4 regions of the Novilysobacter longmucuonensis genome follow, and region 4 is predicted to be linked to each of the others. Evidence: predicted binding sites of a transcription regulator. Region 4 holds the regulator's gene; each other region holds the start of a gene.
The links. The regulator FliA, encoded in region 4, starts transcription of late flagellar genes. The targets are predictions, from matches to a motif close to TAAAGTTTNNCNNNCNNNGGCCGATAA.

Region 1 (7,101 bases), on a different contig from region 4:
CGCATGGCCGCGGTCACGTCGTAGTGCGCGCCGCTGGTCCTGTTCTGGAACACGTGCCGCGGCAGCCCGAGCTGCGCGGCGAACGCGTGCAGCTCGGCCAGCTTATCGGCCATCAGATGGCCCCAGCGCTCGCCACGCCAGGGCCAGACGGCATCATCGACATACACGGTCATGCGGCTCCGGTGCGTGCGTGTGCAGCGCTTACGGTACTGCAGGCCGGGCGGTGGCGTGTGCGACTCAGCCCTCGTCCAGGCGGTACGTCGCCTCGATCGCCCGCAGGTAGGTGAGGCCGTGGCGCACCGCCCAGTCGGGATTGTCGAAGTACACGCGCTCGCAGGTCGAGACGTTGTCGATCGCCTCGCCCATCGCGCCGATCAGTCGCCGGTGCTTGTGTTGGTTGATGCGCTCGAGACGCTCGCGCGAGCGCAGGTTGCCGACGCGCGAGAACTGCCAGACCGGATCCGGTGCGCGGTGCTGCGGCGCAGCGCTGTCGCCAGTGGACTGGAGGGCGTCGATGTACTCGATGGTGCGGCCATGCACCGTTCGCAGCCGTTCCAGCCGCATGCGGATCAGGTTGATGCGGCTGTAGGAGGCGCGGAAGCAGGCATTGCACCCGGGCCGGCTGGGATCGGCGCAGCTGGAGGGCACCATCGGCGCGGCGTCGCCGCTGCCCGTGGTCAGGCCGGCATCCAGCGCGGCGTCCAGGTCCGACAGCGCGGCATTGGCCGCCAGCCACTCCTGCCATGCCGGGAAGGCTGGCTCGGCCGGGTCGAACGGGCGGTCGCTGGCCGAGGCGATGTGGCGCAGCTCGGCCAGCACGCGCTCGAACCCGCTTGCGCGCCCGCTCGCCTCCACCGGCGTGGCGCCGACAGGGCTTTCCGCGGCTTCCCAGGTGCCGTCGGCCAGCGCGAACGATGACGCGCCGAGCAGCAGGCCCGCCAGTGCCAGCCGCCACAGGAACCGGGCCCGGGCAATCCGGCCGCTCACGCGCGTGCCCCGCGGCGCCTGGTCGCACTCCCGCCCAGATGGGCGGCGCGCGCCCACGCCAGGCCGATCAGGGCCAGCAGCACCAGCGCGATCGCAAGCGCGATGGCGGTCGGGGGAACGGCCCAGCGGCTGCCATGCAGGCGATCGTATTGCTCCAGGCTCAGGAACGGCGGCGGCGGCGCGGCGGCGTGCACCTCCAGCTCCGGACCGACCCACACCGCCAGCCGGTACCCACGCATCCCGCCGTCGCTGCTGAGCTGGGCGACCGCAGGGCCTTCGGTGCGGAAGCGGGTGTCGATGGTGCCGTCCGCGTCACTGCTCAGGGTGCGGTCCCAATCCGCGGAGAGCGCATTCTTGAGCCGCAGCGTCATGCGCGCACGCGGATCGGAGGATTCCAGCACGATCGCGGCCGCGGTGTTGATCGTCAGCTCCGGAATCACGAACGCGATGCCGTCCTGGTCGACCAGACCGCGGTAGAACGCCGTCCTGCCCTGATCCAGGAGGTCGGGCTGCTCGGCCAGCGCGACCGTGATCGTGGGGATCTCACCCATGGACGGCAGGACGGCGTCTTGCGGCTGCGCCGCCGGGGCAGCCGCGGTGCCGAGCAGCAGGCACAGTATTGTCAGCGCCCTTGCGAACGGCCTCGGGCCACGCGGCGGCGCAGCGGGCGACCCCCTGCGCCGCGCGTGCTGGGTTGCTGACGGACCGTCCACCGCAAATCGCCACTTCATCGGATGACCTTTGGACTTAGGGGTGCTGGGCTGGGGAGCGCCGTGCATCCTCACGCGGGACTCACGACCATGACCAACGGTGATGACGGCGTGAGGCGGCCACCGCCGGGCGAACGGTCGTCGGCCGCCGGTTCCGTTCAAGTTATCCGGCGCCGCGCCGACATCGAGCAGGAGGCACGGCGCTGCGTGCAGCCGGAGGATCGGGCGTGAGGGAGGTGTGCGAACACGAGCTGGACATCGGCACGGTGCTGGCCTGGCCGGTGTTCGACCGCGCGGGCAAGCTGCTGCTTGGCGAAGGAATGGTGGTGGCGTGCCAGGCGCAGCTCGACATGCTGCTGAGCCGCGGCCAGGTGGATCTGCCGCCGCTGCCGCCGGCGCCGCCATTGATGCCGCCGCTGCAGTCGCCACCGCCGCGGTCGCCATCAACATCGACATCCTCCTCGCCCTCGCCCTCGCCCTCGCCCTCGCCCTCGCCCTCGCCCTCGCCCTCGCCCTCGGCATCGGCATCGGCATCGGCATCGGCATCGGCATCGCCGCGGGGCCGGACGCACCTGCTGCTGCGCGCCCGCCCGGCGACGCCCAAGCTGCCCGTGGTGTTCGACTCGGTGCTGGCGCTCAAGCTTGAGCTGCACTGCATCCACGAGGCCCTGATGGCGGTCGCCTCGCCGGAGCTGGGCGAGCAGGTGCTCGACCTGGCCGATCGCCTGCGCGCGCTGATCGCGCGCGATGCCGACGCCGCGCTGGCGGCGATGCAACTGGATGCCTCGGAGGAAAGCCACATCCCGCGCCTGCTCCATGCCGCGATCCTGTGCCAGCTGGCGGCGCAGGCGCAGCAGCTGGACGAGGCGCAAAGCCGGTCGCTCGTGGCCGCGGCGCTGACCTTCGACCTCGCACTGGGCCCGATCGCCGACGCACTCAATCGCCAGACCACCGAGCTGACCTCCGAGCAGCGCGAGCGCATCGAGGCGCACCCGGCTGATGGCGTGGTGCTACTGGAAGCCGGCGGGGTGACCGATCCGCTGTGGCTGGACGCGGTGCTGCACCACCACGAACGCCTGGACGGCTCGGGCTATCCGCACCGATTGGCCGGCGATGCGATCAGCCGGGAGGCGCGGACGCTGGCGATCGTCGACATCCTGTCGGCGATGGTGCGCCCGCGGGCCTATCGCGGCGCGGTGCATGCGCGCCATGCCCTGCGCAACCTGTTCCTGGAGCGCGGCGATGCGGTCGATCACGCGCTGCCTGGGCTGTTGATCAAGGAGATCGGGGTGTTCCCGCCGGGCACCCTGGTGCGGCTGGCCAACGGCGAGGTCGGCGTGGTGCTGCGCCGCGGCGGCAATGCCGCGCATCCGCTGGTGGTGCGGCTGGTCAATGCCAACGGCACGCTGTCGGCGGTGGCCCGGCTGCGCGACACTGGCGAGGCCGAGAACGCGATCACCGAGACCGTGCCCCACGCGCCCTACCGCGGCTTGATCGCCGACATCGGTCGCTGGTGGTCGACGCCGCCACGCTAGTGGCCGCCCGGCCGGACGGGACTCGAGGACTCGAGGACTCGGGGACTCGGGACGGCCGGGCCGGTCGATCATCGCTGCCAGGCCGCACGAGGCGTCGGAACCGCGGGTCGGCGCCCGAGAGCTGAACAGGCAGGAGTGGCATGTTGCACCCGCCGATTGCATTCCTGCTCCCCGCGGGATAACGTGCACGAGCTGTGTTCGTCAAGGGTCACATGAAACGTGGCCCGATGCTGTAGATCCCAGATCCGCTACATCGTTGCACTCGCTTCCTCCTTGCAACCAGCCAAAAACGCCACGCAAGTGGCATATCCGATAGAAACGTTCCAGGGAGTTAGAAATGTCGAACCGTGAAACCGGTACCGTCAAGTGGTTCAACGATGCCAAGGGCTTTGGCTTCATCAGCCGTGAGAATGGCGAGGACGTGTTTGTGCACTTCCGCGCGATCCAGGGTCAGGGCTTCAAGAGCCTGCAGGAAGGCCAGAAGGTCAGCTTCACCGTCACCCAGGGCCAGAAGGGCCTGCAGGCTGACGCCGTCGAAGCGCTGTAAGCCGGACTGCCCGCACCGCCGTCCGGCGGTGCACCAGATCAGGAAAAACCCGGCTTCGGCCGGGTTTTTCTTTTTCGGCGCCTGATCCGCGCCGCGGTGAGCCGCCGAGGCTGCTAGTCGGTCTGCCCCGACCAATGCGCCGGTGACAACTGGATGACATGTCTTACCTGGTCAAGCCAGATGTCGTGGACGGCGGCGCTTTCCGGCGCCTCCAGTGCGGGTTCTTCCACCCGGACCAGCGAGTTGACGCCCTCGCCGCCAGCCGCATCGCGAAACACCTGCAGGGTCGGGCGCACGCTGACAATGGCACGCAACCGGCGACCGTCCTCGAACTGCAGCTCGACGCGTGCGCCGTTGGGCAGCGCCGCGATCAGCGCTTTCAGTCGATCGATCTCGGCGGGCTCGGTGAGGATGCGCTCGGCGTCTTGGGTCATTGGGGCGGTTCGGCGAGGGGGGCGGGTCAATCTAGCGGGCCGCCGCGCAAGTCGCGGTGAACGGCGATGCAACGGCGCCTGTCGCGCCGCTGACCTGAAGCCGATCGCTACACGCCTGCATAACTTCCCGGCCGATAGGGTCGCCTCGCTCATATCCGCGCATGTCGCGCGTCCCCCCAAGGAGAGCCTTATGAACCAGATTAAGAACCATTCCCTGCGTGCGCTGTCGGTCATCGGTGCGCTGGCCCTGTCCGGCACGGCGCTGGCCAATGAAGAGAAGTGGGAAAAGATGGACAGCAACCAGGACGGCATGATCTCCGCCCAGGAGCACAGCGCCGCCGCCGACGGGAAATTCCAGAAGCTCGATGCCGACGGCGACGGCCGCATCACCGCCGCCGAGGTCGGTGCCGCCCACGCACGCATGGACAAGGGCGAGGGCCATGGCAAGTCGCCCGAGGAGATGATCCAGAAGATGGACACCGACGGTGACGGCGTGGTCACTGTGCAGGAACATGCCGCCGCCGCGCAGGAGAAGATGCGCGAGGCTGACACCGACGGCGATGGCAACATCAGTCAGTCCGAGCTCGAGGCCAAGAAGGAGCGCAAGGACTCGGAACACATGAGGGACGACCACATGAGGGACGACCGCTAAGCATCAGTCCCGCTCCACAGTGGCATCGGACGGAGCTTCGGCTCCGTCCGTTCTTTCCTGTCCGGTCCCCGCGGGTTCCGCGGGGACCGGATCTGCGTAACTTCCGGCAATTGGAGGGCTCGCCATGTCCAGTCCCGCGCCTCCGGTGCCACTGCGCATCGATTTCGTATCCGACGTGTCCTGTCCCTGGTGCGCGGTCGGGCTGAAGGCGCTGGAGCAGGCGATCGAGCGCGTGGGCGAACGGATCGCCCCGGAACTGCACTTCCAGCCGTTCGAATTGAACCCGCAGATGCCGCCCGAAGGCCAGGACACCGACGAGCACCTGGTCCAGAAGTACGGCTCGACCCCCGAGCAACTCGCGCAAAACCGCGAAGCGCTGCGCGAGCGCGGTGCGGCGGTCGGATTCGAGTTCAGGCAGCGTGACCGCGTCTACAACACGTTCGATGCGCACCGCCTGCTGCACTGGGCCGGACTGGAGGGCGCAGCGCAGGAACTCGCGCTCAAACACGCGCTGCTGCGCGCCTACTTCACCGATAACCTGGACGTCTCCTCGCCCGAGGTGCTGGCGCAGGTCGCGGCCACGGCCGGGCTCGACGACACGCGTGCGCGGCAGGTGCTGGACCGCGGCGAATACGCCGCCGAGGTACGCGCGCAGCAGGACGTGTACCTGAGCCGTGGCATCCATGCGGTGCCTTCGGTGATCCTCAACGATCAGCACCTGATCCAGGGCGGACAACCCGTGGAAATGTTCGAGCGGGCGCTGCGACAGGTGGCCGGCCTGGACAGCGGAGCCGGGCCGCAGGACTGATTGCGGCGACTGGCGCTAGTTGCCGGTCTGGCGTGTTGGCGCGCGCGTCCGCCAGATCGGTCTAGAAGATCAGCATCAACAGCCCGATGACCACGACCAGGCCGATGAGGAAGATGATGCCGGTGGTCTTGCCAAGAAACTTGAGCATGCCGTTCTCCTGTCGGGTGCGGCCCCTGTGAAACCCCATCGCTGAAGCTATTCGCGCCATCGCGAATAGGCCGTGAAAGATCGATCGACCGCCAGCCCACCGGCCCCCTGCGGGAGCGCGCCTGCAGCGGTTTTCGGGTCGCACCCCGCACTCCGGAACGACACGCTGCCGCCGGCTAGCCATCGGCATCACACCGGCCTGCCTAGACTCGTCCGTACGATCCGGCGGGCACTCGCAGCCGCGGAATTTGTTAGTTCCAGAAGAAGCCCCAGACACCAGGAGACGACGATGCAACCGATCCCCGCCAATGCACTGGTAATCGTGGCCGACGGCACCGGTGCCCGCGTGTTCCACAACCGGGGCGACCAGCGCGCGCTGTCGCTGCATCAGGACGAACTGCTCGAACTGGTCGACATGAACGACGACGGCCCCGCCGGTGCGCAGCCCGACGGCGCCACCGGCTACCAGATCGACAAGGCCACCTTCGCCAAGCAACTCGCGCAGCGTCTCAATGACGGCGCCCTGCGCGACGACTACCAGTCACTGGTGCTGGTGGCCGATGCGCAGACGCTCGGCGAGATGCGGCCGCTGTTGCACCAGGAGGCCCGGCAACGGCTGCACGGCGAGCTGGCCAAGACGCTGACCAATGTGCCGCGCGAGGATATCGAGCGGCTCCTGTCCTGAGCGTCCGGGTTGATCGGACGGGGGTTCTGTAGAGCCGAGCTTGCTCGGCTGCTTGTCGCCCGAACCGGTGCCGGCGGATCTTGTAGGAGCGCCCCATGGGCGCGATGCAGGCGGCCGCGTCACTCCACATCGCGGGCATGGCCCGCTCCTACAAAAACACGAGCCTTTGTAGGAGCGCCCCAGGGCGCGATCGCCACCCAGGTGCTTGACGGCACGCTCACCCGCGCCGACTAGAGTCTTTGCTCCCGTCCGCCAACGCGGCGTCGCCGCCGAAGCACACCACGTCAGGAGCACACGATGGCCAGCAAAGCCTACGACCAGGCGCAACTGCACGAGCTGCTGTACCAGGCACTCGAAACCGAGATCGGCGGCGCCAAAGTCTACGAGAACGCGATCGAATGCGCGGTCAACGAGGACCTGCGCAAGGAGTGGCAGAAGTACCTGGAGGAGACCCGCAACCACAGGAAGATCCTGCTGGGCGTGTTCGAGCAGCTCGGCCTGGACCCCAAGACGCAGACGCCGGGTCGCCAGGTGGTGGCGCACCTGGGCGAGTCGCTGGTCGCGGCGATGCAGATGGCGAAGGACGCCGGCGATCC
Region 2 (7,101 bases), on a different contig from region 4:
GTGCCGATGCCGGTCAGAAACTGGCGGTCGATGGTGGCGCCGAGTTCCGGCACGTCGCGGATCTGTTCGCCGCCGAGCTGCACCACATCGGACACGCTGTCGACCACCATGCCGACCACGCGGTCGGCGACGTTGAGCACGATCATCACCGTCAGCGCGTTGTATTCGGCCTTGGCCAGGCGGAACTTCAGGCGCATGTCGATCACCGGCACGATGATGCCGCGCAGGTTGATCACGCCCTTGATGTAGTCCGGTGCGTCGGGCAGGCGGGTGACCGCGTCGTAGCCGCGGATCTCCTGCACCTTGAGGATTTCGACGCCGTACTCCTCCTCGCCGAGCGCGAACGTGAGGAACTCGTGGCTGGCGAGGTCGGTGCGGGTGGCGGCGCTGGGGAGCGGATGGTTCATGGCATTGTTCCTGTGACGCGGATGCGGTGTGTGCGGTGGGCAGCTGATGCCTCAGTCCGCCATCCTCGCGAAGACGGGGATCCAGTGACTTGAGTGCGCAACAGCAACGTCGCTGGGTAGCCGCCTACGGCGGCACGATGAGGCAACCCGCGTTCGCGGGAATGATGAGCAATGTTTCCAGGAGCGTCCATCACGCAGCCACCGCTAGGCGCTCGCTTGGCTGGCCGAGGCCACCGGCGTCGACGATCAATGCGACGCGGCCGTCGCCGAGGATGGTCGCGCCCGACACGCCGGGGATGCGGCGGTAGTTGGTTTCCAGGTTCTTGACCACGACCTGCTGCTGTCCGAGCAACTCGTCGACCTCCAGCGCCAGCTTGCGGCCGCTGCTTTCGACCACCACCGCGATCGGCACCGCGCCGGATGCGGCGCCGGCCGGTGCCGGCAGGCGGTACTGCTCGCGCAGGTTGACCAGCGGCAGGTAGTCGTCGCGCACGCGCAGCACGCGGGTGTCGCCGGCGATCGTGCGGACTTCGCCGGCGCCGGGCTGCAGCGACTCAATCACCATGTTCAGCGGCAGGATGAAGACCTGATCGCCGACCGCGACCGACATCCCATCCAGGATCGCCAGGGTCAGCGGCAGCTTGATCGACACGGTGGTGCCGGCGCCCTTGCGGCTGCGGATCTCGACCTGGCCGCCGAGCGCGACGATGTTGCTCTTGACCACGTCCATGCCGACGCCGCGGCCGGACAGGTCGGTCAGGGCCTCGGCGGTGGAGAAGCCGGGGTGGAACACCAGGTCCCAGACCTGCGCGTCGGTCGGGTTTTCCGGCACTGGCAGCTCGCGTTCGGCAGCCTTGCGCAGGATGCGTTCGCGGTCCAGGCCTTTGCCGTCGTCGCCGACCTCGATGATGATGTGCCCGCCCTGGTGCGCGGCGGTCATGGTGATGGTGCCGGTCTCGTCCTTGCCCGCGGCACGGCGCTCGGCCGGCATCTCCAGACCGTGGTCGATCGCGTTGCGCATCAGGTGCACCAGCGGGTCGACGATCTTCTCGATCACGCCCTTGTCGAGCTCGGTCGCCTCGCCCTGGGTCTTCAGCCGCACCTTCTTGTCCAGGCGGGTGGCCAGGTCGCGGACCATGCGCGGGAAACGGCTGAAGGCGAACTCCACCGGCAGCATGCGCACGCTCATCACCGCCTCCTGCAGGTCGCGGGTGTTGCGGTCGAGCTGGCCCAGTCCGGTCAGCAACGCCTCGTTGGCGACCGGATCGAGCGACTCGGAGCGCTGGCGCAGCATCGCCTGGGTGATGACCAGCTCGCCGACCAGGTTGATCAGCGCGTCGACCTTGGCCACGGCGACGCGGATCGAGTTGTCGCCATCGCTGGCGCGGCGGGCCGGCGGGGCGGCCGGATCGACCGGATTGCCGACAGGCGCGCCGTCGCCGCGGGCCAGCTCGGTCTTGGCCTGGCGCAGTTCCTCGATCGACAGCTCGCACTGGTCCTCGACCCAGGCGAAGGCCTCGTCGATCGCGGCGCGCGGCACGCTGCCGGGCAGCATCAGGTCCCAGGCCAGGTGCGCCTCGAATGGATCAAGTTCGGTGAACGGCGGCAGCCGGTCGTCCAGGCAGGTGGTGCTGAGCTCGCCATGGCTGCCGAGCTCGCGCAGGATCCGCAGCGGGTCGTTGCCGCTCATGAACAGCGATGGTTCCGGACGGAAGCCGATGCGCCAGTTGTCCGGCGCGGCCGGTGCGGTGGATGGGTCCGACGCGGCCGGGGCCGGCGCCGCCGCGTCGGTCGCGAGCAGGCGGTCGAGCGCGGCGCGCGCCTGCGCGAGCGCCGCGCGGTCGGCGTCCTCGTCGCGCCCGGCGCTGCCGTACTCGGCCACCGACAACAGGCCGCGCAGCACGTCGACCGAAGCCAGCAACGCGCCGGTCGCGCCGGCGTCGAGCACGCGCCGGCCGCTGCGGGCTTCGTCGAGCAGGGTCTCCAGCAGGTGGGTCAGGTCGGTGACCGCGCCGAAGCCGAAGGTTGCCGCGCCGCCCTTGATCGAATGCGCCGCGCGGAAGATCACGTTGACCGTGTCGGGATCGGCGCTGCCGGAGGCTTCCAGCCCGAGCAGGCTGGATTCCATCGCATCCAGGCCCTCACGGCTTTCCTCGAAGAACGCGGCGTGGAACTGGGTGATGTCCATGGCTCAGCCGAGCACCTTGCGAACCGTCGAGAGCAGTTGCTCCGGGTCGAACGGCTTGACCAGCCAGCCGGTTGCGCCGGCGGCCTTGCCTTCGGATTTCTTGTCGCCGCCCGATTCGGTGGTCAGCATCAGCAGCGGGGTGAACTTGTAGTCCGGCAGCTGGCGCAGCTGTCGGATCAGCTCGATGCCGTCCATGCGCGGCATGTTGACGTCGGTGACCACCGCATCGAACCGCGCGGTCCTGGCGATCTCGAGCGCCGCCTGGCCGTCCTCGGCTTCGCGCACGTCGTAGCCGCCCGAGGACAATGCGAAGGCGACCATCTGCCGCATGGAAGTCGAGTCGTCGACGATCAGTAGCTGTGCGCTCACGCAGGATCTCCATGAGATTGCGCACTCGACGCAGTCGAGTGCCACGAGTTTCCTTCCCCCGCAGCGCGGGGGAAGGCAGGGATGGGGGTGAAGGGAGTCGGGCTAGCCATGTGAGGTCCGGCCCGGTTCGGCTGGCGCGTCGAGGCCCAGGCTTGCGGTCAGCGCAAGGTGTCGCGCGGCATCGGCCAGGGTAGTGGAGGCGAGGGTGACGACGGTGCTGCGCCCGGCGCTGGCGCGGTCGCGCACGAATGCATGCAGCAACTGCAGTCCGGCGGCGTGCACCCGTTCGACGCGGTCGGCGGTGAGGGTCAGCGGTTCCTCGTCGTCCAGGTGCGGCAGCAGCGCCGCCTGCAATGCGGCGACATGCTCGATGCCAAGGTCGGGTTGCAGGGACAGCTGGGTCATGGCGAGTGGGGCGGCCGTTGAGGTTCGTGTCAATTAACGGCGGCGGCGGCGGCGACTTGAGCGGGCGGTATTGCACCGGGCTCTGGCGGAGCGGCCACGGCCCGACCGCGCATGCGCAGCAGACCATCGCCCCCATCGAGCGCGGTTGTAGGAGCGGGCCATGCCCGCGATTGAAATGACGCGGCCGCGCCGATCGCGCCCATGGGGCGCTCCTACAAAATCGAGCGCTGTTGTAGGAGCGGGCCATGCCCGCGATTGGAATGACACGGCCGCGCCGGTCGCGCCCATGGGGAGCTCCTGCAGAACAGCAGCCGAGCGAGCTCGGCTCTACGGGTCATGCGTGGCTCAGTACACCGCCTCACCCGCGGCGCGGCGCTCGTAGGTGCGGAACGCGGCATGGATGTGCTCGCGCAGCTCCTCGTCGCTCCACGGCTTGGTCAGGAACCGGTAGATCGCGCCGTGGTTGATCGCCTCGGTGATCGTGGCCAGGTCGGTGTAGCCCGACAGCACCATGCGGATCGTGTCGGGGTAGAGGTCGCGGACCCGGGTCAGGAACTCGGTACCGCTCATGTCGGCCATGCGCTGGTCGGACACGATCACCTGGGTGCTGTTGCTGGCGAGCAGGTCGAACGCCTCGCTGACGCTGCTGGCGCTGAGGATGTTGTAGCCGTCGCGGCGGAACAGCCGGACCAGGGAGCGCAGCACGTTCTCCTCGTCGTCCAGCAGCAGCAGCGTACGTTCCGGCCGGGTGGCGGCAAACGCGCCCGGCAGCAGGAAACGCTTGCGCACCAAATCGCCCAGGTCCTCGGCCGGTTGCGGTGCACTGAACAAATAACCCTGGAAGAAATCGCAATGGTTGCGGCGCAGGAAGCCGAGCTCGGCCTCGCTCTCCACGCCCTTGGCGGTGACCTTCATGCCGAGCTGGTGCCCCATCGCGATGATGCCGCGCACGATCGCGGCGCTGCGCGGGTCGCTGGCGACGTTTCGGATGAAGCTGCGGTCGATCTTGAGCCGGTCCAGCCGGTACTGCGCCAGCGCGGCGAAGCTCAGCCCGCCGAGGCCGAAATCCTGCACCGTCAGGGTGGCGCCCGTGGCGCGCAGCCCGACCAGGGTGTCGTAGACCTGGTGGGCGTCGGTCGCCAGCACACTCTCGGCGATCTCGAACTCCAGCGCCGTGCCGGGCAGCTCGAAGCGGTGCAGCAGCTCGCCGATCCGGTCCACGCATCCGGGCTGGTTCAGCAGCGCGCCGGCCAGGTGCACCGACATCGACAGGTAATCCAGCCCCTGCGCGCGCCATTGCGCCAGTTGCGCGAACGCGGCCTCGGCGACCCAGGTGCCGAGCCGTGCCGACAGGCCGACGCGCTCGACGATGTCCAGGAAGTGGCTCGGCCGCAGCAGGCCGTGGCCTTCGGTCTGCCAGCGCAGCAGCCCGCTGAAACCGGTCAGGCTGCCGTCGTGGGCATCGACCAGCGGCTGGTAGAACAGCCGGAATTCGCTACGCTCCAGCGCCTCGACGAAGCGCTCGGCGAAGCCGTCGTTGGAGGCGGCCTTTTCCGGGGCGGCCGAGTACAGCCCGATGTTGTTCAGGCCTTCCTGCTTGACCCGGCGCAGCGCCTGCTCGGCCTTGGACAGCAGCATCGCGGCGTTGGGGGCATGGTCGGGAAACACCGCGATGCCGATCGACAGCGTCATCGGCAGCGTGTAGGGCGGGATCGACAGCGGCGTCTCGAAAGCGTCGCGCAGGCGCTCGGCCATTTGCGCGCCGTCCAGTTCACCGTCGCGATAACCGATGCCCAGCACGAATTCGTCGCTGGCCAGCCGCCAGAGCCAGCCGTCGCGCGGCATGGCCTTGCGCAGGCGCTGGGCGACGGCGGCCAGCGCCTGGTCGCCGATGTCCTCGCCCATGTTGGTGTTGATCGAGCGGAACATGTCCACGTCGATGTGCAGCAGCGCGATGCGGCGCTTGGTCGCGCCGGCCGCTGCGATCGCGGTGGACAGGTTCGGGCCGTTGGCGCCGAGCCGGTACAGCCCGGTGATCGGGTCTACGGCGATGGCGCCAAAGTCGTCGTAGCGCTCGATCATGGACCGAGGTTACTCCTCCTTCGCGGCCGCCGGCGTGCTGCCGAAGTCACCCTCGGCCGACGCGGCCAGATAGGCGAACACCGCATAGGCGGCGACATTCTGCGCCAGCGCCTCCGGGTCGATCTTGTCGAGCGTGTCGTCGGGGGTGTGGTGCAGGTCGAAATAGTCGGTGCCGTCCTGCGACAGCCGCGCCCAGGCCAGGCCCTGCGCCGCAAACGGGCTGATGTCCGGGCCAGGACCGCCCGTGCCGGGCATGTGTTTGATGCCGAGCGGGGCCAGCGCCTGCGCGATCTGCCGGCCCGCCGCCTGCGCGTGCGCGGGTGCGGAGCTGGAGTAGCCATAGACGCGCCCGGCGCCGAAGTCGCTCTCAGCGGCGATCTGGTGGGCAGTGATCTCATCGGCATGCGCCGCCGCGTAGGCCTTGCCGCCGTACAGGCCCTGCTCCTCGTTGGCGAACGCCACCACCCGGATGGTGCGTGCCGGATGCTGTGGCAGGTCGCCGATGAGCTTGGCCGCGGCCATGGTGATGCCGATGCCGGCGGCGTCGTCGATCGCGCCGGTGCCCAGGTCCCACGAATCCAGGTGACCACCGATCAGCACCACTTCCTCCGGCTTGCTGCTACCGCGGATGTCGCCGATGACGTTGTAGGAGGTCGCCTCACCGTTCCAGCCGGCGTCGATCGCCACGCGCACGCGCTGGGGGCCGAGCGCGAGCAGGCGGGCCAGCTGGTCGGCATCGGGCACCGACAGCGCCGCCGACGGCACCGGCGTCAGCCCCTCGTCGAAGCGGGTGATGCCGGTGTGCGGGTTGCGGTGCGAATCGGTCCCGGCCGAGCGCATCAGGTAACCGATGGCACCGGCCTCGATCGCCTCGGACGGGCCGCGGCTGCGCACCCGCGAACCGGGGCCGTAGCCGCTGCCGTCGCGCGCGCGCTCCATCTTGTAGTCGACGAACGCGAGCTTGCCGTCGAGCGAGCCGGCCGGTGCCGCCTCCAGTGCGGCCAGGTCGGCGAAACGCACTACCTCGCCCTCGACCGTACCGCCGGGGCTGCCACCGAGCGCGGTCAACGTGAGCTGCTGCGCATTGGCGCCGAGCACCTCGCCGCGTTCGCTGCGGCGCTCCCACTTGAGAAACGTCACCGGCTCGACCCAGACCTTGTCGAAACCCAGTTCTTCGAACTTCGCCCGGGCCCACGCCACCGCGCGCGCATCGGCCTCGCTGCCGGCCAGCCGCGCGCCGACCTCGGTGGTCAGCGATTCGGTGATCTCGTAGCCCAGGTCGCTGGCCAGCGCGCGCTCGCGCAGTTCCGGCACCGCGGCCATGGCCGCTTCGGGGATGTGCGTCTGGCGCGGCTCGGCCGCCGAGGCCGCTGTCATCGCAGCGCCGGCCATCATCAGGGTGGCCGCAACGGCCCGCAACGAAACACGCATTCCACTCTCCCACACGGCAATTTGCGAAGCCGCCAGCTTAACAAGTGGCGCTGGCGCTCGGGCGTGTCCCAAGTCACGTGACACGCCCATGCCCGGTCGTTCCCAGGGGAAAATCGAATTTACCTTGACCTTGCCTGACCTTGCCTGACCTTAGTTTGACTTTGGCTTGCCCGCCGCCGCCGCCGCCGTTGCGGTTGCTGTTGCTGCAACGCAAATCAA
Region 3 (7,101 bases), on a different contig from region 4:
CGTTTGATGGTGCTTGCGAGTTGCTCGGTGTCCTCGCGCTGTGGGCTGGCCAGCACCTCGTACAGCAGCGCGGCCTTGGCCCCGGTGAGGCCGGCGTGGCGGCGCAGGTGCTCGCTGAGGCTGCGGCCGGCGCGGGGCCGGCCAAGGTCCCGCCGCAGCCGGGCCAGGTCCCGGCCCGGTGTCAGGTCGAGCTGCAGCGTCGCGTGGCCGTCGCGGTCGATCCTGTCGCGCAGGGCCGCGGACAGCGCGTAGACCAGGCTGCCCTCGATGCCGGTGGCGGTGACCACGCATTCGCCCTGCAGCGACTGCTCGTCCCCGGCGGCATCGTGCCAGTGCGCGATGACCGGCTTGAGCGGCGCGCCGGCATGACGGCTGGCGAAGTGCGTGCTCCAGTCGATGTCGAAGCCGCAGTTGGACGGCCGCAGCGGCGCCACATCGACGCCGTGTCGGGCCAGCCAGTGTTGCCAGGCGCCGTCGGACCCCAGCTCCGGCCAGCTGCCGCCGCCGAGCGCGAGCACCACCGCGTCGCCGCGCACCTGCAGCTCGCCGCCGGGCGTGTCGAAGCGCAGCCCGTCAGCCTCGTTCCAGCCGATGCAGCGGTGCTGTACGTGGAAGCGGACGCCGGACTCGCGCAGCCGCCGCACCCAGCCGCGCAGCAGCGGCGCGGCCTTGCGGTCCAGCGGAAACACCCTGCCGGAGCTGCCGACGTAGCTGTCCACGCCCAGCCCGCGCGCCCACTCGCGCAATGCGGCCGCGTGAAAGTCGTCCAGCCAGCGGCCCACCGCTTCTTGCCGCTCGAAATAGCGCGCGTCGAAGCCGGGGCGCGGTTCGCCGTGGGTCAGGTTGAGCCCGCCCTTGCCGGCGATCAGGAACTTGCGCCCGACCGAGCCCTTGGCCTCGTACAGGTCGACCTCGACCCCGGCTGCGCGGGCGACCTCGGCGGCCATCAGCCCGGCCGGGCCGCCGCCGACCACGACCAGGCGCGGAGCAGATGTGGGTTCAGCGGGCATGTCGGGGGAGGGGCTGCGGCGTGGCCGCCATTATGCCGGCGGCCGTGCCGCGTGACCGGGCGCACGTTCTGCCGGACCAGTGGCGCCCGCGCGGCCGATGCTCGATTCGGATCGCGATTGTGTCTCAAGTTCACGCCGCGAAGGCCGCTATCCTGTCGGAGCGGGAACTCGCGTGGGCGGGCCCGATTTTTCCGGCGCGGCGCACGCGCGCCGGCTCCTCCAGTCCGGCTCGTGGCCGCACGGTGACCGATGTCTGCTTCAGGAATTCGACGACGCTCGTCGGAGCGCGCTTGGCTGCAACGGCTCGAAAGCCGTTTGCGCCGACTGACGCGCAGCCCTCTGGCGGCCCTGAGTCCCGAGCAGCGCGCCCAGCTGATCGCGGTCCAGGTCGATGCCTCGCGCCCGGCCTATTCGGGCGTGCTGCTGGGCGGCGCCTGCCTGGTGCTGATCCTGGCCTTGTGCGAGGGCTTGGGTTGGGTCCCGCGGATCGGTTATCCGCTGCCGGTGATGGCCGGCGGCGGCGTGCTGATGGTGGCCCTGGCGGTGGCGGCGCTGCGGGTGGAACAACTGGGGCCGCGCTGGCTGATGGTATCCATCTACGGGCTGGGCCTGGCAGCGCTGATATCGATGCCGATCGATGGCGAGACCAACCAGTTGCTGCTGCGCACCGGACTGTTCAACCTGGTGCCGATCGCGGCGCTGGCGCTGACGGTGCGCAGTTCCTCGGCCATCGGGCTGGTGTCGGTCTTTATCCTGGTCGGCGCGGCGCGGATCTGGATCTACGGTGTTCCGGTGACCGGCGGCGCCATGTACTGGCTGTTCACCTGCACCTCGGTCGCGTTCGGCTTGATGCTGCGCAGCTACCGGATGTCGTTTGCGGTGCATGCGTTCACCGCCAGCCATGCGCTGTGGCGGCAGGCCAGCACCGACGAACTGACCGGGCTGCTCAACCGGACCGGCTGGAACGCCGCGGCGATCGAACTGGTCGCCCGCGCCGGTGAGCGCGGCCAGCAGCTGAGTGCGGTGTTCTTCGACATCGACCGCTTCAAGCGCGTCAACGACACCCACGGTCACGCGATCGGCGACGAGATACTCCGGCACCTGGGCGGGGTCATCACCCACCAACTGCCGCGTGACAGCGTGGCGGCCCGGTTCGGCGGCGAGGAGTTCGTGGCGCTGCTGGCCACCGGCGACAGCGATGATGCCGTCGAGTACGCGCACGACGTGCGCCGGGCGTTTGCCGCGGCGGTGGCGACCTACCGCTGCGGCGTCAGCGCCGGCATCGCACACCAGCATCCGGGAGAAACCCTGAGCGAGTTGCTGAAACGCGCCGATCGCGGCTTGTACGCCGCCAAGGCCGAGGGGCGCGACCGGGTATCGGTGACCGCGTGACAGTCGCGGCGGGTGTTCACTCGGCCGGCTCGAAACGCGATGCGTCGCTGAGCAGCCAGGCAAGCGCCGATTCACGGTCATGAAGCGCTTGAAGGGATAGCGCCGCGCATGTGCGGTGGGCCGCGCCCCCTTGCGCGGTGTTTCGCTCGCCGATGCGTGGGCCTCTTGAGCGGTGGCCGCACGCAAGCGTGCGGATCGCGCCGGTGCGCGACCGTGCTCGGGTATCGTCGGCAGCTTCGATCCTGTGGAGACTGCTGCATGCGCATCCGTACGCTCGCCGCCTCGGCGATCCTGGTCCTCGGCGCCGGCCTGTGCGGCGCCGGCGTGGCGGCGCCGGCGGCGCCGACGCCCGGTGCCGTGGCATTGCCGGCGCCGCTGCGGGACTTCGATGCGTATGTCGATGGCGTGCGCGAGCAGTTCCAGGTGCCCGGCATCGCGGTGGCGATCGTCAAGGACGGCGAGGTGGTACTGCAGCGCGGCTTCGGCGTGCGCGAGATCGGCGGCGATGCGCCGGTCGATCAGCACACGCTGTTTGCGATCGCGTCGCTGACCAAGGCGTTCACCAGCGCCTCGCTGTCGATGCTGGCCGACGACGGCAAGCTCGAGCTCGACGACCGCGTGATCGACCACCTGCCGTGGTTCCGCATGGCCGATGCGTATGTCACCGGCGAGATGCGCATCCGCGATTTGCTGGTGCACCGCAGCGGCCTGGCGCTCGGCGCCGGCGACCTGCTGTACTGGCCAGGCACCGACTACAGCACCGAGGAGGTCGCGCGCCGGCTCAAGCACGTGCCGCTGAGCGGGCAATTCCGCGGCCAGTACGCCTACGACAACATCCTCTACGGCGTCGCCCAATTGGTGATCGAGGCGGCCAGCGGGATGCCGTATGAGGCTTTCCTGCGCAGGCGGATATTCCAGCCGCTCGGCATGCAGGACACCCGCTTCAACAGCGATGCGCTGTTGCCGGGCGACAATGTCGCCAGTGGTCATTCACGCGCCGACTTCACCGAGCTGCAGCCGGCGCCGCGCATGAGCTGGGCCAATGTCTCCGGCGCCGGCGGGCTGTATTCGAGCGTGCACGACATGAGCCGCTGGATGCGCGTGCAGCTCGGCGAGGGCGTCATCGCGCCCGCCCAGGGTGGTGCGGAGGCGCAGCGCTTGTTCAGCGAAAATCGGCACAAGGCGATGTGGTCGATGGTCACGCCGATCCCGATCCGCGAGCCGTCGGTGCCGGAACTGGCGCCGGTGCAGCCGGATTTCCTCGGCTACGCCGAAGGCTGGCAGGTGTCGGACTACCGCGGCGAGAAACTGGTATGGCATACCGGCGGCTGGCCCGGGATGGTGTCGCGGCTGACCCTGGTGCCGGAGCACGAGCTCGGCGTGATCGTGCTGACCAGCGCCGAGCTCGGCGGCGCATTCAATGCGGTGACCATGCGTGTGCTCGATGCCTACCTGGGTGCGCCGAAAACCGACTGGACCGCCGCGTATGCCGCGGCGTTGGCCAAGGCGCAGGACAAGGCCGCCGCGGATTGGGCCGAGCACCAGGCGGCCCGCGACAGACGCTCGCGGCCGTCGCTGCCACTCGCCGAATACGCAGGCACCTATCGCGATCCGTGGTACGGCGACGTGCTGATCAGCCACGACGATGCCGGGCTCGCGGTCAGTTTCGCGCGCACGCCGCAGCTGGCCGGCACCCTGTCGCACTGGCAGCACAATACCTTCGTGGTGCGCTGGAACGAGCGTTGGCTCAATGCCGATGCGTTCCTGAGCTTCTCGCTCACGCCCGATGGCGAGATCCGCGAGGCGCGGATGGAGGCGATCTCGCCACTGACCGATTTCAGCTTCGACTTCCATCACCTGCGGCTGGCGCCGCTTGGCGAGGACGAATAACTAGCCGCATGTGACACGAAAACCTGCCCTGTAGGAGCGGCTTCAGCCGCGATTGGCAACCGGCGTGCACGTCCGGACCGCGATCGCGGCTGAAGCCGCTCCTACGGCAAACCGTTTACGCACTGAAAGGAGTACCCCGATGTCCTACGTCCGCTGCCTACGCGGCCTTGCCTCCGGTGTCGAATACGACGCCGACGTCCCGATGAACCTCGATCCGGTCGACGGTCGCCCGGTCGAGATGGTGCTCGATCTGGAGCGCCTCGCCGCCGAGCAGCCCGACGCGGCCTGGTATGACCCCACTCGCCGCGACATGTGGCGCTTCGGCGGACTGATGGCGCTGGACGTCCGGCAGCCCGACGACGCCCGCCACATCGTCGCGCTCGGCGAGGGCGCCACGCCGCTGCTGGACTACGCGCACCATCGCGTCGCCCACGCCGCCGGCATCGCGCTGCAGGTCAAGGAGGAGGGCAAGGCCCACCCCGGTTTCGGCGCCAACCCGACCCAGAGCTTCAAGGACCGCGGCATGGCGATGGTGGTCGCGCAGGCGCGGCGGCTCGGCCTGGGCAAGCTCGCGGTGCCGACCCAGGGCAATGCCGGCGACTCGCTGACCCGCTATGCGCTGGCCGGCGGGCTGTCGGTGGTGGTGGCGATGCCGGACGACACCCCAATGCCGATCCAGGGCAACGTCGCCGCCGCGGCGCACCGCCATCCCGGGCGCGTGCAACTGGAGCTGGCCGGGCCGACCATCCGCGAATCGGGCGCGCTGCTGAAGGAGCGCTACATCCCGCAGGGGTACTTTTCGGTTGCGACGTTCCAGGAGCCGGGCTGGCGGATCGACGGCAAGAAGTCGCTCGGCCTGGAACTAGCCGAACCCTCCCCCGGCAACACGCGCTGGTCGCTGCCCGATGCGGTGATCTATCCCACCGGCGGCGGCACCGGCGTGCTGGGCATGTGGAAGGCCTGGGACGAGCTGGAAGCGCTGGGCCTGATCGGGTCGCAACGGCCGCGGATGCTGTGCGTACAGAGCGAGGCCACCGCGCCGCTGGTGCGTGCCTTCGACGGTGGCGCGGCCGACACCACCGCGGTGGATGCCGGGCAGACGCTGGCGACCGGCCTCAACGTGCCGGGCGGGGTCGGGCATTTCCGCGTGCTGGAGATCATCCGCGCCAGCGGCGGCGCGGCGGTGGCGGTGAGCGAGGCGGACATCGCGGCCGAACTTTCACGCGTCTGGCGCGACACACGCTGGTGGATCAGTCCTGAAGGCGCGGCCTGCCTGGCCGCGCTGCCGCAGTTGCTCGACCGCGGGCTGGTCAAGCGCGGCCAGCGGGTGGTGGCGGTCAACACCGGCTCGGCGGAGAAGTACCTGCCGGCGCTGCGTCACCTGTTGTAGGCGGCACAGCACCAGCGCCCTAGCTGCACGACCCGGTTTGCTCAAGGTCCGCCGGATCGTCGCTCTTGGCCCCACCTTGCACCTGCGCGTCGCCGACCACGCGATTGCGGCCGGTGCGCTTGGCCTGGTACAGGTGGCGGTCGGCGCGGTTGATGATCTCGTCGTGCGACAGGTCGACCCGCGGGAACAACGTGCACACCCCGGCGCTGATGGTGACCTGCTTCATCGTGCTTGCGAACGCGTGCGGGATCGCCAGCGCCTCGATGTCGCCGCGCAACCGCTCGGCCACGCCCGCCGCGCCGGCCGCATCGGTGTCGGGCAGCAGGATCACGAACTCCTCGCCGCCGTAACGCGCGGCCAGGTCGCCAGTGCGGGCCGCGCCCTGCTGCAGGGCATCGGCAACCTGGCGCAGGCATTCGTCGCCCTTCTGGTGCCCGTAGTTGTCGTTGAAGCGCTTGAAGTCGTCGATGTCGATCATCACCACCGACAACGGCCGGTCCTGCCGCGCCGCGCGGTTCCACTCCTCTGCGAGCTTGTCGTCGAAGGTGCGCCGGTTGGCGATGCCGGTCACCGAGTCCAGTGACGAGATCCGCTGCAGCAGCGCGTTGGCCGCGGCCAACTCGCGGGTGCGCTCCTCCACGGTCGCCGACAGCAGGCGCTCACGGGCACGCAGGCTTCGCATGCGCAGGCGGTACAGCGCCACCACCAGCAGCGACAACGCGCCCAGGCACAGCGCGTAGAACCACGCGGTGCGGTAGAACACCGGCGCCAGTCTGAAGCCCACCGCAGCGCCTTGTTCGTTCCAGACCCCATCGTTGTTGCTGGCGATCACCTCGAACCGGTAGCTGCCGGGCGGCACATTGGTGTAATAGGCGCTGCGGCGGGGTCCGGCATCCACCCAGCCGTTGTCGAAACCTTCGAGCCGATACCTGAAGCGCACCTGGTCCTGCGCCACCAGGCTTAGTGCGGTGTAGTGGAATTCGAAATTGCCGTCGCCGGGCGGCAGCTCGATCTCCACCGCAGGGTGCGCAGCCGGGCCTTGCCCGGACGCAAATTTGATCTGCCGGCCGTCGGCCAACACCTGTTCGATGTGGACCGGCGGGGCCAACGGGTTGGTTGGAATCGACGCGGGATCGACCGCCACCACTCCGGCGTCACTGGCGAACCACAGTCGCCCGTCGGTGGCCCGCCACCCGGCCGGTTGCGAGCCGCCGTTGAATCCGCCGCGCAGCCCGTCGGCCTCGTCGTAGGCAGTGCTCGCGATGCGGTCGATGCGGCCGCCGGCGAACGCATCCAGCTGCGCCTTCGCCACGCGCAGCAATTGGCTCGGATGGCTCAGCCACAGGTCGCGGCCGTCATCGAGGATCTGGTACACGGCCGCCTTGTCCAGCCCGCCTGGGCGGGCGAACGAAAACAACC
Region 4 (7,101 bases):
CCACCAGCAGGTCGAGCGCCTGCTGGGCGCCGTCGAACGCGACCGGATCGAGCGGCACCCGGCCGCTGCGGGCCGCGTCGAAGCGGTCCTCCACCGCGTGACAGATCGTCACCATCGGCTTGAAATCCAGGAAGCCGGCGCCGCCCTTGATGGTGTGAAAGCCGCGGAACACCGCGTTGAGGCACTCGCGGTCGTCGGGCGCGTGTTCCAGGGTGACCATCTGCTCGCCGAGCTGGTCGAGGATCTCACGCGCCTCGACCAGGAAGTCGCTGCGGATGTCGGAACCCTGGTCCTCGAAGGCGGCGCTCATGCGCTACAGCCCCAGCGAGGACAGCAGCTGGTTGGCGTCGTCCTGGGTGGCCGGGGCCGGGTCGAGGCCCTCGACCGCCGGGCCGTGCCCGCGCGTGGACAGCTGCAGCGGCTTGTTGTCCTGCGGCGTGGCGTACTCGCCAAGGCCGACGTGCACCGCGCGCACCAGCTCGACTACGCGCAAAATGATCTGGCCGGTGAGGTCCTGGTAGCCCTGCGCGGCGGTTATTTCCGACAGCCGCGAGCGGATGCCGGCGAGCGCCTGCTGCTGCGCCTCGTCCTGCCCGGGGGGCAGTTGCCGCAGCAAGGCGCCGCATTCGTCGATCAGGTCCAGCGTGCGCAGGCTCGCGCCTTCGGTCAGGGTGACCACGTGTTCCAGTCGGGCACAGGCATCGGGCAGCGAGCTCCCATGTGCGCTGCCGGTGCCGTCGCCGAGGGCTTGCTCGAGCTCGCGCGCGAGCCTCGCCAGGCCCTGCACGAACGGCTGGGTACGCCACTGGATGAGCTCGTCGACGTTGGTCCGCCAGCTGGCGTGGTCCTCGTGCTCCAGTGCCCACAGCGCCGCATGCAGGCGCTTGGTGATGAGCTGGCGGTCCTCTGGGCCGAGGGCGTCGCTCGGGCCGGGGCCGGAGCCCTGACTCACGCGGCCGTCTCCAGGCGCTCGAAGATCTTGCCGAGCTTGTCGCCGAGCGTGCCGGCGGTGAAGGGTTTGATTACGTAACCGTTCACCCCGGCCTGCGCGGCCTCGATGATCTGTTCGCGCTTGGCTTCGGCGGTGACCATCAGCACCGGGATCTTCGACAGCGCGGCATCGCCGCGGATCGCCTTGAGCAGGTCGATGCCCGGCATGCCGGGCATGTTCCAGTCGGTGATCACCAGATCGAACGGGCCCTTGTGCAGCTCGACCAGCGCGCTGTTGCCGTCGTCGGCCTCGGTGGTGTTGAAGAAACCTAGATCGTTGAGCAGGTTCTTGACGATGCGGCGCATCGTCGAGAAGTCGTCAACGATCAGGATGCGGATGTTCTTGTCCATAGGGGGCTCGCGTTTGTCTTCTCGGGTGCTATCGGCGGGTGGACGGAATTCTTGAAGGGCGCTGGTGCGGGGAAGAAAGGGCGTTGGCCCGCAAAGGACGCGAAAGACGCAAAAAGGAAAGTGAGAAGAAAGAGGAGTAAGGAGGTAAGGAAGAGCGAGCCGCTTCTCCTTACCTCCTCACCTCCTTGCTTTCTTTTGCGTGCTTTGCGGACCAACCGCTCTCGCCCTAATCATCGTTCTCGGCCTCGTCGCGCCACTCGCCCAGGCGCGCGCGCAGGCGCAGCATGGCCTGGCCGTGGATCTGGCAGACCCGCGACTCACTGATCGACAGCACCGCGCCGATCTCGCGCAGGTTGAGTTCCTGTTCGTAGTACAGCGACAGCACCAGTTGCTCGCGCTCGGGCAGGTCGCCGATCGCGCCGCCGAGCGCCTCGCGGAACTCGTCGTGCTCGAACGCGCGCGCCGGCGTGGCGGTGCCGCGGGCGGCCAGGCGCGGCTCGCCGTCGTGCTCCTCGGCGTGCGCATCGAAGCTGATGAGCTGGCCGCGCGCCGCGTCCTCGAGCATGCGATGGTATTCGGGCAGCGACACGCCCAGCGCGGTCGCGACCTCCTGCGTGGTTGCGGCGCGGCCGGCCTTCTGTTCGATTTCGCGGGTGGCGGCGACCACGTCGCGGTAGCGGCGGTGGACCGAGCGCGGCACCCAGTCGCCGCGGCGGATCTCGTCGATCATCGCGCCGCGGATGCGGATCGAGGCGTAGGTCTCGAACGCCGCACCTTGATCCGCCTGGAAGTTGCGGGCGGCGTCGATCAACCCGAGCATGCCGGCTTGGATCAGGTCGTCGACCTCCACGCTGGACGGCAGGCGCGCGGCGAGGTGATGGGCGATGCGCCGCACCAGTTCGCCGTGGCGCTCGACGATGTCGGCGGCGGCGCCAGGCTGGCTCGAGCGCTGGTTCGACCGATAGGCAGCGGCCGCGACGTTCATGCCGCCGCACTGCGCGATGGCGGGGTCACCATGCGCTCCATGAAGAACTCGACGTGGCCGCGCGGACCCTGCGGGCTCTGCCACTGGCCGGCGCGGCGCGCGATGTCGCGGAACGCCAGCGCCGATGGGCTCGAGGGGAACGCCTCGACCACCGCCTCCTGGCGCTGGATCGAGCGGCGCAGCCACTCATCGCGCGGGATCGCACCGAGGTAGTTGAGGGTGATGTCCAGGAAGCGCGAGGTGACGCGTTCGAGCTTGTCGAACAGCTGCCGGCCCTCGGCCGGGTGCTGCACCTGGTTGGCGAGTACCTGGATCCGGTTGACCCCGCGGTCGCGGCTGAGCACCTTGATCAGGGCGTAGGCATCGGTGACCGAGGCCGGTTCGTCGCAGACCACCACGATCACGTCCTGCGCGGCCTGGCAGAAGGTCAGCACGCCGTCGGCGATCCCCGCGGCGTTGTCCACCACCATCGTGTCGATCGGCAGTTCGAGTTGGCTGAAGGCGTGCACCAGGCCGATGTGCTGCTGCGGCACCAGTTCGGTCATGTGGCGCTTGCCCGAGGCGGCTGGCACCACCCAGAGCCCGCGCGGGCCCTCGAGCAGGGTGTCGTGCAGCTCGCAGCGGCCGGCGAACACGTCGGCCAGGGTGAAGCGCGGCGACAGACCGAGCATCACATCGACGTTGGCCAGGCCCAGGTCGGTGTCGAGCAGCAGCGTGCGCTGGCCGGCATTGACCAGCGCCATCGCCAGGTTGACCGAGACGCTGGTCTTGCCGACGCCGCCCTTGCCGCTGGCCACGGAGATGACCCGCACCGGTGCCGCGGCAGGCTGCGGACCCGTCGGGGCGGCGACTTCGACTTGCTTGATCGGCTCAGCTCGCGACGACATGACGATCCTCGTTGGCAAGGGGGTGGGCAGGGTGGGCATCGGGACAATCGGCAGCACGGCGCAATTTCTCCAGTTGCAGGACCAGGCGCGACGCATCGGCGGTGTCCAGGTCGGCCGGCACCTGCTGTCCGTCGGTGGTGTAGATCAGCTTGAGGTCGTGGCGGACTGCGACCGACAGGGCGGCGCCGAGGCGGCCGGTCTCGTCGAGCTTGGTCAGCACCACGCCCTCCGGCGCGGCGAGGCGATAGCGCCGCACCACCTCGCCCAGGTCGTAGGGGTTGGCGTTGGCCGGCAGCACCAGCAGGCTGCGCAGGCGCTGGTTGGCGCGCAGCCAAGTGATCTGGCTGAGCAGGGCGAGATCGCGCACCGCGTAACCGGCGGTATCGACCAGAACCAGCGGGTAGTCGGCCAGCTGCTCCAGCGCCCTGGGCAGGCCCTCGGGGCCGGACGCCTCGCACACGGTGATGCCGAGCGTGCGGCCGTGGGCCTGCAGTTGTTCGCGGGCGCCGGCGCGCTCGACGTCGGTGGTGACCAGAGCCACGTCGCGGGCGCGGTGGCGTTGCGCATAGCGGGCGGCGAGCTTGGCCAGCGTGGTGGTCTTGCCGGCGCCGGTCGGGCCGATCAGTGCGATCACGCCGCCCTCGTCGATCGGCTCGCTGCGCGAGACGGTCAGCATGCGGGCGAGCTCGGCCAGCATCGGCGCGCGGGTCTTGGCCGGGTCTAGCTGCGGGTCGAGCTTGGCCGCGATGGCCTGTGCGAGGTTCTCGTCGCAACCGTAGCCGAGCAGGGTGTCGTAGGCGGCGGCGCGCGCCGGCGAACCGCGCAGGCGCTCGACCGCGAACTGGCCCATCTCGCGCTCGATCAGCTGGCGCATGTTGGCCAGTTCGTCGCGCATCGCGGCGATGCCGGGATCGAGGTCGCGGCCGCCGACGCTGCGCAGGTGCCGGGTGTCATGCCCGGCATCGTGTTCAGCGTGGCGTTCGGGCGGTTCGGCCATCGGCTCCAGCTGCAGTTCGGGCTTCGGGGCGGCCGGCGATGGAAGCTTGGTCGCCGCTAGCGGGTTCGGTACCGCGTCGGCGTCGGTCTGCGCAGGCAGTGCCGGCGCTGTCTGCGCGGTGTCCGCGGCGACTGCAGTCGGCGTCACCGGCGCTGACGTTGGCGCCGGAGCCAGCGCCGCCATCATTTCGTCGAAGCGGGCGGTGGAGGGCGGCGGGCTTGCGGCTGGCGGGGGTGTGCTGGGCTGCGGCGCGGCCGGGGCGGAGGTCAGCTCGGCCAGGGTCGGGGTGCGGTCGGCGGCAGGCGCGGACGCGCTCGGCTCGCCGCCGAGGCGGAATACCGCACGGGCGCGGGTCGCCAAGGTCTCGCGCACCGGCGGTGGCGCGGCGGTGGGCTTGGTGGCGGCTGGCTTGGCAGGGGCCGGCTGGGCGGCGGCCTGCGCAGGTTCCGCGCTCGCCACCATCGCGGGGGGCGAGCTCGCTGGCATCGCGTCCAGCACCTTCGGCTTCAGCGGCTCCAGTCGCGGCGCGGCGGCGCGCAGTGCCTGCTGTACCAGGGCTTCGTCGTAGTCGGTGGCGGCGACGATCTCGATCCCGCCCTCGACCGGTCGGTTCGACAGGATCACCGCATCGGCGCCCTGCTCGTCGCGCACCATGCGCAGGCCGGTGCGCATGTCGGGGGCGGTGAAGCGTTTGATTCTCATGGGGTTGCTCCTTCGGAGCCGGGACCGGGGACCCGGGGCAGGGGACCCGGGAAAGCGGGGTGCGTCGACGCTGGGCGCGACGCAATCGACTGGCCTTGGTAAATCTGTTGCATCTCGCTTTTGCTCCTAAAGATTCTCCGGGTCCCCGGGCCCGGCTTTCACCCCACCGACCCCACCAGCCGCAGCCGCTTGTCCTCCGGTACCTCGCCGTAGGCCAGTACCGACAGGGCCGGTACGCTGTGGCGCACGAGGCGGGCGATCGTTGCGCGGATCCCGGCGGGGACCAGCAGCACCGCGGGTTCGCCGCGGCCTTCCTGGCGGGTGACGCACTCGCTGAGGTTCTGGTGCAGTCGCTCGGCCAATCCGGGCTCCATCGCGGCGCCTGAGCCGCTGACCGAGTCCTGCAATACCCGTTCCAGCGCCGGCGCCAGGGTGTAGACCGGCAGCTCGGCATTGAGGCCGTTGAGTTCCTGCACGATGAAGCGCCCCAGGGCGGTGCGCACCGCGGCGGTGAGCGTCGCCGGGTCCTGGGTGCTGGCGCCGTGTTCCAGCAGCGTCTCGACGATCTGGCGCATCTGCCGCACCGGCACGCGCTCGACCAGCAGCGACTGCAGCACCCGCACCACCACCGACAGCGGCAGCAGCTTGGGTGTCAAATCCTCGACGAGCTTGGGTGCGGATTTCCCGACACTGGCCAGCAGCTGCTGCACCTCCTCAAAGCCGAGCAACTCGGAGGCGCGCTCGTTGACCAGGTGCGACAGGTGGGTGGCGACCACGGTGGCCGCATCGACCACGGTGTAGCCGAGCGACTCGGCATGCGCGCGCTGGCTGGGCTGGATCCACACCGCGTCCAGCCCGAAAGCCGGGTCCTTGCCCGGCAGTCCGTCCAGCGGTCCGAACACGCGGCCGGGGTCGAGCGCGAGTTCGCGGTCCGGGTGCAGCTCGCCCGAGGCGATCGGCACCCCGTGCACCAGTACGCGGTACTGCCCCGGCGCCAGCTCGAGGTTGTCGCGCACGTGCACCGCGGGGATCAGGAAGCCCAGGTCCTGGGTCAGCTTGCGGCGCACGCCCTTGAGCCGCGCCAGCAGTTCGCCGCCCTGCGTCTTGTCGACCAGCGGGATCAGCCGGTATCCGACTTCCAGCCCGAGCGGTTCGACCGCGCGCACCTCGTCCCAACTCAGCTCGGCGCTGGGCGAGGGCGCGCTGCCGCTGGCCCCGGCGGCGGCCTCGGCGGTGGCCTCGTCGGCCGCGATCGCATTGCGTTTGTGCAGCCGCCAGGCGGCATAGCCGAGCACCGCGGCCAGCAGCAGGAACGGCAGGTTGGGCATGCCCGGGATCACCCCGATGATGCCCAGCATCAGCGCCGAGACGGTCAGCGCGCGGACTTGGCCGAACACCTGGCCCTGCACCGCCGCGCCCATTTCCTGCTCGCCGGTGGAGCGGGTGACCAGCATCGCCGTTGCGGTGGCGATCAGCAGCGCCGGCAGCTGCGCGACCAGGCCGTCGCCGATCGCCAGCAGGGTGTAGACCCGCGCCGACTCGCCGAAGTCCATGTCGTGCTGGAGCATCCCGATCAGCAGCCCGCCGATCAGGTTGATGATGAGGATCAGGATGCCGGCGATCGCATCGCCGCGCACGAACTTGCTGGCGCCGTCCATCGAGCCGTAGAAGTCGGCCTCCTCGCGCACTTCCTGGCGCCGCGCCTTGGCGTCCTCGCGGGTCAGCAGGCCGGCGTTGAGGTCGGCATCGATCGCCATCTGCTTGCCGGGCAAGGCATCCAGGATGAAGCGCGCCGACACCTCGGAGATGCGCCCGGCGCCCTTGGTCACCACGATGAAGTTGACGATGGTCAGGATCGCGAACACCACGATGCCGACCGCGTAGCTGCCGCCGATCACGAACTGGCCGAACGACTCGATCACGCGGCCGGCCGCGGCCGGGCCCTCGTGGCCGTGCAGCAGCACCACCCGGGTCGAGGCGACATTCAGCCCCAGCCGCAGCAGGGTGACCATCAGCAGCACGCTGGGGAAGATCGAGAACTCCAGCGGCCGCTTCACGTAGATCACCGCCAGCATCACCACCAGCGACATCGCGATATTGACGCTGAACAGCATGTCCAGCAGCAGTGGCGACAGCGGCACGATCACCATCGCCAGCATCGCCATGACCACGATCGGCGCGGCCGCGCC

Region 1: ACJQWM_RS04920 (HD-GYP domain-containing protein) is a predicted target of FliA. The motif match lies at 1,856-1,882, and genes of this name have one in related genera.
Region 2: ACJQWM_RS09605 (STAS domain-containing protein) is a predicted target of FliA. The motif match lies at 3,403-3,429, and genes of this name have one in related genera.
Region 3: ACJQWM_RS08830 (GGDEF domain-containing protein) is a predicted target of FliA. The motif match lies at 1,135-1,161, and genes of this name have one in related genera.

The regions. Positions count from the first base shown of each region.
Region 1 is NZ_JBJMAW010000003.1:192,081-199,181, forward strand. It holds gene ACJQWM_RS04905 (DUF4031 domain-containing protein) at 1-173, opposite strand, end outside; gene ACJQWM_RS04910 (hypothetical protein) at 238-987, opposite strand; gene ACJQWM_RS04915 (hypothetical protein) at 984-1,538, opposite strand; gene ACJQWM_RS04920 (HD-GYP domain-containing protein) at 1,925-3,232, shown strand; gene ACJQWM_RS04925 (cold-shock protein) at 3,570-3,779, shown strand; gene ACJQWM_RS04930 (DUF3247 family protein) at 3,893-4,213, opposite strand; gene ACJQWM_RS04935 (EF-hand domain-containing protein) at 4,404-4,865, shown strand; gene ACJQWM_RS04940 (DsbA family oxidoreductase) at 4,990-5,673, shown strand; gene ACJQWM_RS04945 (small membrane protein YohP) at 5,735-5,860, opposite strand; gene ACJQWM_RS04950 (host attachment family protein) at 6,110-6,505, shown strand; gene ACJQWM_RS04955 (DUF892 family protein) at 6,803-7,101, shown strand, end outside.
Region 2 is NZ_JBJMAW010000008.1:102,731-109,831, reverse strand. It holds gene ACJQWM_RS09620 (chemotaxis protein CheW) at 1-407, opposite strand, end outside; gene ACJQWM_RS09615 (chemotaxis protein CheW) at 598-2,595, opposite strand; gene ACJQWM_RS09610 (response regulator) at 2,599-2,964, opposite strand; gene ACJQWM_RS09605 (STAS domain-containing protein) at 3,067-3,369, opposite strand; gene ACJQWM_RS09600 (EAL domain-containing protein) at 3,715-5,451, opposite strand; gene ACJQWM_RS09595 (M28 family peptidase) at 5,461-6,882, opposite strand.
Region 3 is NZ_JBJMAW010000007.1:84,945-92,045, forward strand. It holds gene ACJQWM_RS08825 (TIGR03862 family flavoprotein) at 1-1,010, opposite strand, end outside; gene ACJQWM_RS08830 (GGDEF domain-containing protein) at 1,326-2,402, shown strand; gene ACJQWM_RS08835 (serine hydrolase) at 2,661-4,292, shown strand; gene ACJQWM_RS08840 (threonine synthase) at 4,432-5,682, shown strand; gene ACJQWM_RS08845 (diguanylate cyclase domain-containing protein) at 5,702-7,101, opposite strand, start outside.
Region 4 is NZ_JBJMAW010000025.1:7,956-15,056, reverse strand. It holds partial or broken gene ACJQWM_RS14030 (Hpt domain-containing protein) at 1-310, opposite strand, end outside; gene ACJQWM_RS14025 (protein phosphatase CheZ) at 314-952, opposite strand; gene cheY (chemotaxis response regulator CheY) at 949-1,341, opposite strand; gene ACJQWM_RS14015 (RNA polymerase sigma factor FliA) at 1,568-2,326, opposite strand; gene ACJQWM_RS14010 (MinD/ParA family protein) at 2,323-3,213, opposite strand; gene flhF (flagellar biosynthesis GTPase FlhF) at 3,197-4,912, opposite strand; gene flhA (flagellar biosynthesis protein FlhA) at 5,071-7,101, opposite strand, start outside.